2 regions of the Bacillus sp. P4_D3 genome follow, and region 2 is predicted to be linked to the other one. Evidence: predicted binding sites of a transcription regulator. Region 2 holds the regulator's gene; the other holds the start of a gene.

Region 1 (3,315 bases), on a different contig from region 2:
GGTTTTGGTTCATAAAATTCCCCTCATTTTCGTTTTTTATTTTCTTTATTATTTATTTATATATCTGTTCTTATATTTCCTGTTACGACATAACTTTATCAACCTATAATGCTGAAAAATTTTTCCTCCTTTTATCAGCACACAGTTCAGGAAAAAATCCCTGCTGATTTTGAATATTATACTATATGATATAAAGAAAAAGCAAAACAAAGGGATAGTAATACTTTGCTTACAAATGTTGATTTATCAGCCTTTTTGTTATATTTTCACCTTACTGAAATGTACAGTAATGATATTGTAAAATATCGTCTATAATTGATAACCTATCGTAAAGTAATTTGACCATATTTAACCACTTTGTTACGATAAAAAGGAAATTTAAGTAAGGAGGATGATGTAATATTAAAAAATGGTTTATTATTGCGTTAATTAGCATTGCGGTTAGCTGGACTATTATCGATCACTTCCTATTAGACAACAAAGAAGATATAGCTTCAAAATCAAACACCCCAGTTGGAACTGAAGTTGGCAATGTTGCCCTCAATTTCCTTCTGGAAACAACCACTGGTCAAGAAGTTCGCCTTACAGACTATAAAGGAAAAAAAGTAATATTGAATTTTTGGGCAAGCTGGTGTGGTCCATGCAAAATAGAAATGCCTGATATGGAAAAGTTTTATCATGATACTAAAGATATGGGGATTGAAATTGTCGCTGTAAATGCGACAGCTACTGAAAAAGACCCGAACAATGTAAAACAATTTCTTGAAGAAAACAAATATACCTTCCCCGTCCTATTAGATCAGAAAGGACAGGCAAGTGCCGCATATCAAATCATCAGCATTCCAACATCTTTTGTCATCGATACAAACGGTGTCATTCAATATAAGCATGTAGGACCAATGACATATGAAAAAATGAAAGAATATGTAAATAATTTATAAAAGCGTATTCAAATCAATTTGATTACGCTTTTTGTCTACTTTATGAACAAAATGTTACTTTTAACACTATTATGGAATAATTATACTTTTTCACGTTGACAATAGTGTTGAAGGAGAATATACTAAGCATGTAAGTTGATTGTGAATAGTTTCACAAATAATGTGAATTTCTTCACATATAAATAGATAGGAGTTGTCATCATTATGAGTACTTGGACACAAATTTATGACCCGTTAAACAACATTTGGTTATCTGCACTAATCGCAGCACTTCCAATCTTCTGTTTCATCATTTGTTTAATGGGACTCAAAATGAAAAGTTACATCGCTGGGCTTTATAGTGTGATCGTCGCTATTATTCTTGCTATATTTGTTTATAAAATGCCCGCAACTGTAGCTCTAGCATCTGCCGGATTCGGTGTTTTATCTGGATTTTATCCAATTTGTACTATCGTTATCGCAGCCATTTTCCTTTACAAATTAACTGTTAAAACAGAGCAATTCAACATAATTCGCGATAGTATTTCAAGCATTACAAATGATCAACGTTTACAAGTATTATTAATCGCTTATTCTTTCGGTGCTTTCTTAGAAGGTGCAGCTGGTCTAGGGGTTCCAGTTGCTATTACAGCTGCATTACTTGTAGGTATGGGCTTTAATCCATTAAAAGCAGCCGGTATTTGTTTAGTAGCTAACATCGCTGGTGGTGCTATGGGTGCTATGGGTATCCCAGTTACAGTACCTGCACAATTAACTCAATTAGACGCATTAACTATAGGTCGTCAAACTGTTCATATTTTACCATTCATTAGCATTATTTTACCTTTCTTACTTGTTTCAATGGTCGATGGAATTAAAGGTATTAAAGAAACTTGGCAAGGTATTCTTGTAAGTGGTGTCTCTTTCGCCATTACTCAGTTCCTTGTAACTTACTTCTTAGGTGCAGAACTTACTAATATTTTCGCAGCCGTTGTAAGTATGGTCTCTCTTGCATTATTCTTACGTGTTTGGCAGCCAAAATCTTCTGCTAAAGAAGAAAAACAAGAAGAAAAAGAATCTCATACATTCAATCAAATTTTATATGCTTGGTCTCCATTCGTATTCTTAACTGCATTCGTAACAATCTTTAATTTAAAACCGATTAAAGCTTTATTTGCTCCGGATGGTCCATTGGCAAACTTAGTATTTAACATTCAGTTCCCTGGTCTTCATAATGCGGTTATGAAAACTGCACCAATTACAAAAGCTGATACACCTTTCGCAGCGATTTTCAAATTCGATGTATTCTCTTCTACAACTACTGCGATCGTACTAGCAATTATCGTTTCACTTATCGTTTACCGCGTAAAAGGTAAAATGGTTAAAGAACTAATGATTGAAACAATGAAAGAACTAAAAGCTCCAGTATATACAATTTGTAGCGTTATCGCTTTAGCTTACGTAGAGAACTACTCTGGTATGTCATCTACACTTGGACTTGCATTCTCTTCTACTGGTAATGCATTCCCAGTTCTTTCTCCAATCTTAGGATGGATTGGCGTATTCATTACAGGATCAGTAGTATCAAGTGGTTCATTATTCGCACCACTTCAAGCAGTAACTGCAGATCAATTAAACATCGTTCCTTCTACACTCGTTGCATTAAACGTAGTAGGTGGTACAATGGCAAAAATGGTTTCACCACAATCTGTAGCAGTTGCTTGTGCAGCAGTTGGACTAGTTGGTCAAGAATCTGCCTTATTTAAAACAGCAATGAAATACAGTTTAATCTTCTTAGCTGTTATTAGCTTACTTCAATTAAACGCTGTATTTAATATCTTCTAAAAAAAAGCACCGATCCAAATGGATCGGTGCTTTTTACATTACATTTTTTTATTCTTTAATAAAGAAGCACCAGCAATTTCAGGATGCGTCATTTCGTATGGATCCAAAATAATATCAAGCTCTTCTGCTGTAAGTACACCATGTTCTAAACATAGCTCCCTAACAGATTTTCCTGTCGCAATTGCTTCACGTGCAATGCGAGAAGCTGCTTCATAACCAATATGAGGGTTCACTGCTGTAATAACTCCAACACTTTTTTCAACATATTGCTTAAGCAACTCTTCATTCGCTGTAATTCCTTTAATACAATATTCACGGAATACACGGAATCCATTGTTCATAATACTGATGGATTGAATTAAATTAAATACTAATACCGGCTCCATTACATTTAACTCTAATTGTCCAGCTTCTGACGCTAAGCAAATGGTATGGTCATTTCCAATTACTTGGAAAGCAACTTGGTTAATTACTTCTGCCATAACTGGATTTACTTTACCCGGCATAATAGATGAACCTGGTTGACGAGCTGGTAATTGGATTTCCGCCA
Region 2 (9,475 bases):
TCCTGCTGCTACCCCTGCAGACGATTCAATGTAAGACGTTGTAGTAGATGTACCTAGAATTGCACCAATTACAGTTGCAACCGCATCTGCAAATAATGCTTTTCCTGCACGTGGTAATTTATTGTTCTTCATTAATCCCGCTTGATTCGCAACCGCTACAAGCGTACCTGCTGTATCAAAGAAATCGATAAAGAAAAACGTGATAATAACAATCGCCATTTCAACAGTGAAAATATCTCCAAAGTGAGTTAACGCCACACCGAACGTTGGTTCTAGACTCGGTATTGCTCCCACTACAGCTTTCGGAGTATCAATTAATCCTGTTGCTACTCCTAAGATTGCCGTAAGAATCATACCGTAGAAAACAGCACCATTTATTTTCCTAATCATGAAGATGATTGTAATAACAACTCCGAAAATCGCCAGCAACGTTGTACCCTTCGTTAAATCCCCTAATCCAACAAGGACAGCATCATTTTTTACGATAATTCCGGCATTTTGGAATCCAAGGAAGGCAATGAATAATCCGATACCCGCCGCTACTGCAAACTTTAACTCTACTGGAATTGCATTAATGATTTTTTCACGAATACCTGAAGCAGTAAGAATAATAAAGATAATACCTGACATTAATGTTCCAGCAATCGCCGTTTGCCACGGAATTCCCATCGTTAACACCGCTGTATAAGCAAAGAACGCGTTTATTCCCATACCTGGCGCTAAAGCAATCGGATACTTCGCAAATATCCCCATGATTAACGAACCAATCGCCGCTGCTAATGCTGTAGCAACGAATACTGCACCTGGATCCATTCCTGTACCTGCTGGTAACCCTTTAACATTTCCAAGCGACAGCGTAGCAGGATTGACAAATAGTACGTAAGCCATAGATAGAAATGTCGTTAACCCTGCTATGAACTCAGTCTTATAATTCGTACCGAGCTCATCAAACTGAAAATAGCGTTTCATCCTACGTTTCCCCCGTTATATGATTACTCGCCGTATTTCACCCTAGCCCTCTTTTATCTATAAAAATAAAAAAGGCTCCCATTGCATATACATGGAAGCGTTCTATAAACAAAGACAAGTTTCCCCTCATCTTTATACAAACGCCTCGTAGTCAAGCCATTTACGGTAGCTAGGTAGAAACTTTCGGGCCATATCCCCGATATTATACGACGGCATAATATTCACTTTTTGTTTGAATTACATACTCATATTAACTCACAATAGGGTGTGTGTCAATTTAAAAACGAACATTTTTATATATTTTTATATTTTCGTTCGTATAATCACTTAAAAACAAAAAGATCCATCTATGCATAAAATGATAGATGGATCTTTCATTATAATACTATTCCCACTCAATAGTTGCTGGTGGCTTACTCGTTATATCATACACGATACGGTTAACGTGTTTTACTTCGTTTACGATACGTACAGAGATTTTCTCTAATACGTCCCAAGGGATACGTGCCCAGTCAGCTGTCATACCATCGATAGATGTTACTGCACGGATACCTACTGTGTAATCGTAAGTACGCTCGTCACCCATAACACCTACACTACGCATACCAGGAAGCGCAGTGAAGTATTGCCAAACTTCACGTTCTAATCCTGCTTTTTGGATTTCTTCACGTAAAATCGCATCAGATTCACGAACGATTTCTAATTTCTCTTCTGTAATTTCACCTAATACACGAATACCAAGTCCTGGACCTGGGAACGGTTGACGCCATACGATTTCATCAGGAATTCCTAATTCTGATCCTAATACACGTACTTCATCTTTAAATAAAGTGTTTAAAGGCTCAATTAATTTGAACTGCATGTCTTCTGGAAGTCCACCAACGTTATGGTGAGATTTAATTGTTTGTGCAGTTGCTGTACCACTTTCAACGATGTCCGTGTAAAGTGTACCTTGCGCTAGGAAGTCCATTCCTTTTAATCTAGAAGCTTCATCATCAAATACGTAAATGAATTCATTACCGATGATTTTACGCTTTTGTTCTGGATCTTCTACACCTTTTAACTTGTTCATGAAGCGTTCTTTCGCATCCACTTTAATAACGTTCATATGGAAGCCTTCGCTAAATGTTTTCATAACACCTTCTGCTTCATCTTTACGAAGTAAACCGTGGTCCACGAAAATACATGTTAATTGGTCACCAATCGCCTTATGAATTAATACTGCTACAACAGAAGAGTCTACACCGCCGCTAAGTGCGCATAGTACTTTTTTGTCTCCAACAGTTTCACGGATCTTCTCTAATTCTACTTCGATAAAGTTCTCCATGTTCCATCCTTCAGAACAACCACATACGCCGAATACGAAGTTTTTAATTAAATCGTTACCGTGCTCAGAGTGACGTACTTCTGGGTGGAATTGTACACCATATAAGTTTTTGTCTTCATTGCTCATACCAGCAATTGGACAAGACTCACTTGTTGCATCTACTACGAATCCTTCAGGTAAACCAGTTACTAAGTCACCATGGCTCATCCATACAACTTGCTCTTCTGGAAGGTTCGCATATAATTTTGATTCGTTCTCTACTTTAAGAACAGCTTTTCCATACTCACGGTGGTTGGCACGTTCTACTTTACCACCGAAGTGTTGCGTCATAAGCTGCATACCGTAACAGATACCGAAAATCGGTAATCCTAGTTCAAAGATTTTTTCATCACAATGTAATGCACCTTCACCGTATACACTATTTGGTCCACCAGAGAAAATGATCCCTTTTGGATTCATTGCTTTAATTTCTTCTGCAGTAATTGTATGCGGATGAAGTTCACTGTATACACCGAACTCACGAATTCGACGTGCTATTAACTGATTGTACTGACTCCCAAAATCTAAAACGATAATTGTATCATGCTGCTTCTTCAAAATAATCACCCCAACGTTAGTTCTCGTATATAAATATTTTCACCAATTTAGCAAAAAGAATTACCAATATAATAAAAAAAGCCAGTCCTCCGCCTCTAGTCTCATAACAAAGAAAGGCAGGGGTCTGGCTTTATAAAGAAAGATAGTCTTCCGCTCTTTATAAATATAAGACACACTGCCTTCATAGTCAGGTTGTTTACGGTAACCCGGTAGAGACTCTCAAACCATATCATTGAGGATATATGAAGGATCGTTTTATATTATCTTCCTAGATTCTAACAATGAAGTATGAGTATGGTCAAGAGAGAAAGCGACAAAATTCTACAGAAATTAATTTCCTGCGCTCAAAAACACAAAAAACATCCATTTCTATATAGAAATGGATGTTTTTCGAGCAAACGGAATTACATCATTCCGCCCATACCGCCCATGCCCATGCCGCCCATGTCAGGCATTCCAGCAGAACCAGCTGGTTCTGGCTTGTCAGCAACTACAGCTTCAGTTGTTAAGAACATAGCTGCAACAGATGCTGCGTTTTGAAGTGCAGAACGAGTTACTTTAGCTGGATCTACGATACCAGACTCAAGCATGTTAACCCATTCGCCAGTAGCTGCGTTGAAACCAACGCCTACTTTTTCGCCTTTTAGACGCTCTACAACTACAGATCCTTCTAGACCAGCGTTGATTGCGATTTGACGAACTGGCTCTTCTAGTGCACGAAGTACGATGTTGATACCTGTTGCTTCGTCGCCTTCAGCTACGATAGAAGCTACTTTTGTGTATACGTTCATAAGTGAAGTACCACCACCTGCAACGATACCTTCTTCTACTGCTGCACGAGTTGAGTTAAGTGCATCTTCAATGCGAAGTTTGCGCTCTTTTAACTCAGTTTCAGTTGCTGCACCTACTTTAATTACTGCTACACCGCCCGCAAGTTTAGCAAGACGCTCTTGTAATTTTTCACGATCGAATTCAGAAGTAGTTTCTTCTAATTGCGCGCGGATTTGACCGATGCGAGCTTCGATTTGTTGTGAATTTCCAATACCTTCAACTACAGTTGTGTTTTCTTTCGTTACAACAATTTTACCAGCACGTCCTAAAGATTCAACTGTAGCAGATTTTAAGTCACGTCCTAATTCTTCAGTGATTACTTCGCCACCAGTTAAGATTGCGATATCTTCTAGCATTGCTTTACGACGGTCACCAAATCCAGGAGCTTTAACAGCTACTACATTGAATGTACCACGAAGTTTGTTCACTACTAATGTAGCTAACGCTTCGCCTTCTACATCTTCAGCAATGATAAGAAGTGGTTTACCTTGTTGTACCACTTGCTCTAATACTGGTAAGATTTCTTGGATGTTAGAAATCTTTTTATCAGTAATTAAAATGTATGGGTTATCAAGAACTGCTTCCATTTTGTCAGAATCAGTAATCATGTAAGGAGATGCATATCCACGATCAAATTGCATACCTTCTACTACGTCTAATTCTGTTGTGAATCCTTTAGATTCTTCTAAAGTAATAACGCCGTCGTTACCAACGCGCTCCATTGCTTCAGCGATTAATTGACCTACTTCTTCGTCAGCCGAAGAAATAGCAGCTACTTGTGCGATAGAAGATTTACCTTCGATTGGTTTAGAAATCGCTTTTAATTCTTCAATTGCAGCAGTAACAGCTTTTTCGATACCTTTACGAAGACCCATTGGGTTTGCACCAGCTGTTACGTTTTTAAGACCTTCACGAATCATAGCTTGCGCTAATACAGTTGCAGTTGTCGTTCCGTCACCAGCTACATCGTTTGTTTTGCTAGCAACTTCTGCTACTAATTTCGCACCCATGTTTTCGAATGCATCTTCTAATTCGATTTCTTTTGCGATTGTTACACCGTCATTTGTAATAAGTGGTGAACCGAATTTTTTCTCAAGTACAACGTTACGACCTTTTGGTCCAAGCGTTACTTTTACTGCGTTTGCAAGAGTGTCGACACCGCGAAGCATCGAACGACGTGCTTCTTCACTAAATTTAATATCTTTTGCCATAATAATTGACCCCCTTGGATTTTTAAAATGTATATAATTAACCGATAATTGCTAAAATGTCACTTTCACGTAAAATCAAGTAGTCTGTACCTTCGTATTTCACTTCAGTACCTGCATATTTTGAGAAGATGATAAGATCACCTGCTGCTACCTCTAAAGCAACACGCTCACCATTTTCAAGCACTCGGCCTGTACCTACTGCAATAACTTTACCCTCTTGTGGTTTTTCTTTTGCAGTTTCTGGTAATACAATACCACTTGCTGTTTTTTCTTCTGCTTGAACAAGTTCAATTACAACGCGATCACCTAATGGCTTTAGCATGAACAATAACCTCCTCATTTTGTTATGTAAATTTTATTTATTAGCACTCAAGTCACACGAGTGCTAACACACTTCTAATAATAAATAATCTCAATTTCTTTTGCAAGTAAAAAAATCATAATTTTTTCGCAAATTACTTTATGCACTTTCCTAGATATCATTACTTCTTCTACTACCTTTACTATATGAATCGTTGTTCCCACTTCTTGTATGTTACAATATGAAAGACACCCTAAGTTGTTTTCGCTAAACGTACAACTTTTTCCTGTCTCCTATTTTATTTTCAAATACTTATTTACAAAAAAAATATAATTCAGATGAAAGTTTATATCGTAGGTAGCATATTTACATGTTATCCTACCTTATCTCATACACTAGCGTTAGAAAGGATGGTTAAACCATTTGAAAAAACAATATTGGTGGATTATCGTTACATACATTTTAATGCAGTTATCAGGCATTGCCGGGTTACCGCTTCTCCTGAAAACTGGACTATACGATAATAGGGGATTTACTAGAGAGGAAAAACTTCAGCTCATAACTGGTCATTGGGCTATCATTAGCTTTTTCATTGCATTATGCGTTGTACTTTGGTTACTCAGAACAGACATTCGTGACAGGCATTTAGATAAAATGCGCTCTACTGTTCCAGCTACAATTGGGTGGATTTTTATTGGTTTCTTCTTAGCGCTGTTCTCACAAAGCATTGCCGGTATGATCGAAATGCGTTTATTAGGGATTACACCGGGATCTGAAAATACAGCAAGACTTATGGACATCGCAAGAACGACACCTTGGTTCCTTATTGTCATATCTATAATAGGACCTATTTTGGAAGAAATCGTATTTAGAAAAATTTTATTCGGTACACTTTATAAGAAGTTTAACTTCTTTATTGCCGCTATCATTAGTTCACTTGTATTCGCGGCGATTCATTTTGATTTTACTCACTTATTGGTATACACTTCTATGGGGCTCGTATTCGCCTTTTTATACGTAAAAACGAAACGAATTATAGTTCCTATTGCAGCTCATGTTGCAATGAATACATTAGTTGCAGTTGCTCAAGTTGTAGTAAGTAATGAGCAAATTCAAGAAATGATTAAAGAAGCTGAAAAAATGCAAGGCTTTATCGGAGGATTTTTAGTATGAGAAACTCACCATTGTTCATGGCTGTATTGTACTTTCTTCTTGGATGTATCTTTACACGCTTCGCCATTACGAACGTAACAGATACAATCTGGAATATGTGGACAATACTATTTGCAGTTATGGCAACAATTGATTTTAATTTGGCACTTCGCCTTATCTTAGTTAAATTCACAAAGAAAAAACAATAATAAAACGCAGAGGTCATCTCCTCTGCGTTTTATTGTGGATAATTCTTCAAAAAGTAAACAAGCGTTTGTAACTCTACAGCTAAATCAATGTGATGAATTCTTATATTCTCTGACACATTTAAGCGTGCTGGTGTGAAATTTAAAATACCATGCACGTTCGTTTCTGCCAATCTATCTGCCACAGATTGCGCTACTGTAGCGGGTACCGTTAATATTGCCACTTGTATATCAGTTGATAAACGTTCTTCTAATTCATCCAAATGATATACAGGAATTCCTCCGATTTCTGTTCCAACTTTCTCTTCACTAACATCAAACGCCATTTCAATTTTTGTATTATTGTTTTTCGTGAAATTATAATGTAAGAAAGCGGTCCCTAAATTACCTACTCCAATAAGTGCCACACGTGTTATATCATCTTGGTCGAGTGTTTCACGGAAAAATGATAATAAATAATTTACGTTATATCCATATCCTTTTTTCCCTAACGCTCCAAAATATGAAAAATCTCTTCGAATAGTTGCGGAATCAACCTTTACCGCTTCACTCAATTCGGCTGATGAAACACGTTGCTTACCAGAAAGAGATAAGTTTTGGATAAATCGATAGTATAGAGGCAATCGTTTGGCAGTGGCCTGTGGAATTTTTTGCTGATCCATATAACCTCTCCTCTCTTCCTATCTTTATTCTTATACTTGAATCAAATACAGAAGTTTAGTACTCATGAATTTCCTTGTATAATAAAGAGAAGAAGTATTCTCTCTTTATTTTAAACTATACACTATTTTTAGTATGATTGAGAAATATAAACATGGCAAAGTTAAGAAATTATTTGAGGTGAAAACATTGATATTATTACAAGTGAATGGGCTTTCGAAATTATACGGTGCAGAAACGATTCTTGCAAACATAAAATTGGAAGTACAAACAAAAGATCGTATCGCATTAGTCGGACGAAATGGAGCCGGAAAATCTACATTATTAAAAATAATAGCTGGCGAGTTATCTCATGATGGTGGTGAAATTATAAAACCAAAAGATGTCTCAATGGGGTATTTAGCTCAAAATACCGGATTAGAAACGTCTTTAACAATTTGGGATGAAATGTTAACCGTCTTTACACATCTACAGCAGATGGAGACAAAACTTCGAAAGCTAGAGCAAGAGATGGGAAAAGAAGAAAACTTTTCAAATGCGGCTATATATGAGAAATTATTAGCTGATTATGACCAATTACAATTAGATTATAAAGATCAAGGCGGCTATCAGTACGAAGCGGATATACGCTCGATTCTAAGCGGTCTTGGCTTCCCAGTTGAAACGCATCAGACGACAATTTCCACATTAAGTGGTGGACAAAAGACTCGATTAGCTCTTGGGAAATTATTATTAACTAGACCAGACTTACTTATTTTAGACGAACCTACAAACCATTTGGACATTGAGACACTAACATGGCTTGAACAATATTTACAAGGCTATCCCGGCGCGATTTTAATCGTTTCCCATGACCGTTATTTCTTAGATAAACTCGTTACACAAGTATACGAAATTTCTAATAAGGAAAGCCGACGATTTGTTGGTAACTACAGTAAATATTTAGACTCAAAATCAGCTCTATACGAGCAAGAGATGAAGCGTTATGAAAAACAACAAGATGAAATTTCTAAACTGGAAGACTTTGTGCAAAAAAATATAGCTCGTGCATCTACGACAAAACGTGCTCAAAGTCGCCGTAAACAATTAGACAGAATGGAAGTATTAGCTAGACCATTAGGCGATTCTAAATCAGCTTCCTTCCACTTCGATATTGAAAAACAAAGTGGAAATGATGTTTTACAAGTTAAAGATGCAACTATTGGCTATTATCAGGAACCGATTATTGAACATGTAAATATGCGCTTAACTCGCGGTGACAGTGTTGCCTTAGTTGGGCCAAACGGAATTGGAAAATCTACATTATTAAAATCCATTGTGAATAAGTTACAGCTATTACATGGAAACGTTGCTTTCGGGTCAAATGTATCTGTTGGTTATTATGATCAAGAACAAGCCAACTTAACATCTTCGAAGCGAGTTTTAAATGAACTATGGGATGAATATCCCCTGCAACCTGAAAAAGAAATTCGCACTATACTAGGCAACTTTTTATTCACAGGGGATGATGTACTCAAACCAGTATCTTCTCTTAGTGGTGGACAAAAGGCTCGACTAGCTCTTGCAAAACTTATGATGCAAAAATCCAATTTATTAATTCTCGATGAACCAACAAACCATCTTGATTTAAATAGTAAAGAGATTTTGGAGAATGCTTTAATTGATTACCCAGGTACTCTTCTATTCGTCTCTCATGACCGCTACTTTATTAATCGCGTAACGACAACCGTTGTTGAGTTATCAACAGAAGGTGCACAAGAATATTTAGGTGATTACGATTATTACGTTGAAAAGAAAAATGAAATGATTGAACGTGCGGAACTAGAGCAAGAAGATGAAGTACCTGTTCAAAAAGTGGTGGCACAAGAAAAATTAAATTATCTCGAAGAAAAAGAACGTAAACAGTTAGAGCGTCAACGTACTCGAAAAATTGAAGAACTGGAACAAAATATCGTAGGCTTAGAAGAAGAAATTGCTACGTTAGAAGATCAGCTTTGCTTACCAGAAATATATGCAGATTATGAAAAGGCTAGTGAAATTACAACTAAAAAACAAAAACTGCAAGAACAGCTTGAAGCTTGTATGGCAGAATGGGAAGAACTGCATATATAAGAGAATTTAAAAGAGGGGGATGTCTCATAAGTCGGTCTTTTTGACGAGATGACCTCCTTTTTATTTTCTCTTTTGGAATCAATACCATAGTAAATGAAATTATATAAAC

The links. The regulator Rex, encoded in region 2, represses fermentation and respiration genes when NADH is low (regulators of the CRP and FNR family bind a similar motif). The targets are predictions, from matches to a motif close to TTGTGAAATATTTCACAA.
Region 1: AC1DTM_RS07140 (lactate permease LctP family transporter) is a predicted target of Rex. The motif match lies at 1,081-1,098, and genes of this name have one in related genera.

What each region holds. Positions count from the first base shown of each region.
Region 1 covers NZ_JBFUIN010000029.1:3,047-6,361, reverse strand. Annotated here, with positions in the region: gene AC1DTM_RS07150 (ArsR/SmtB family transcription factor) at 1-13, opposite strand, end outside; gene AC1DTM_RS07145 (redoxin domain-containing protein) at 402-941, shown strand; gene AC1DTM_RS07140 (lactate permease LctP family transporter) at 1,146-2,765, shown strand; gene aspA (aspartate ammonia-lyase) at 2,804-3,315, opposite strand, start outside.
Region 2 covers NZ_JBFUIN010000054.1:3,077-12,551, forward strand. Annotated here, with positions in the region: gene AC1DTM_RS09960 (NCS2 family permease) at 1-969, opposite strand, end outside; purine riboswitch at 1,098-1,199, opposite strand; gene guaA (glutamine-hydrolyzing GMP synthase) at 1,355-2,893, opposite strand; purine riboswitch at 3,058-3,159, opposite strand; gene groL (chaperonin GroEL) at 3,298-4,935, opposite strand; gene groES (co-chaperone GroES) at 4,973-5,257, opposite strand; gene AC1DTM_RS09980 (CPBP family intramembrane glutamic endopeptidase) at 5,660-6,409, shown strand; gene AC1DTM_RS09985 (YdiK family protein) at 6,406-6,597, shown strand; gene AC1DTM_RS09990 (redox-sensing transcriptional repressor Rex) at 6,627-7,256, opposite strand; gene abc-f (ribosomal protection-like ABC-F family protein) at 7,444-9,366, shown strand.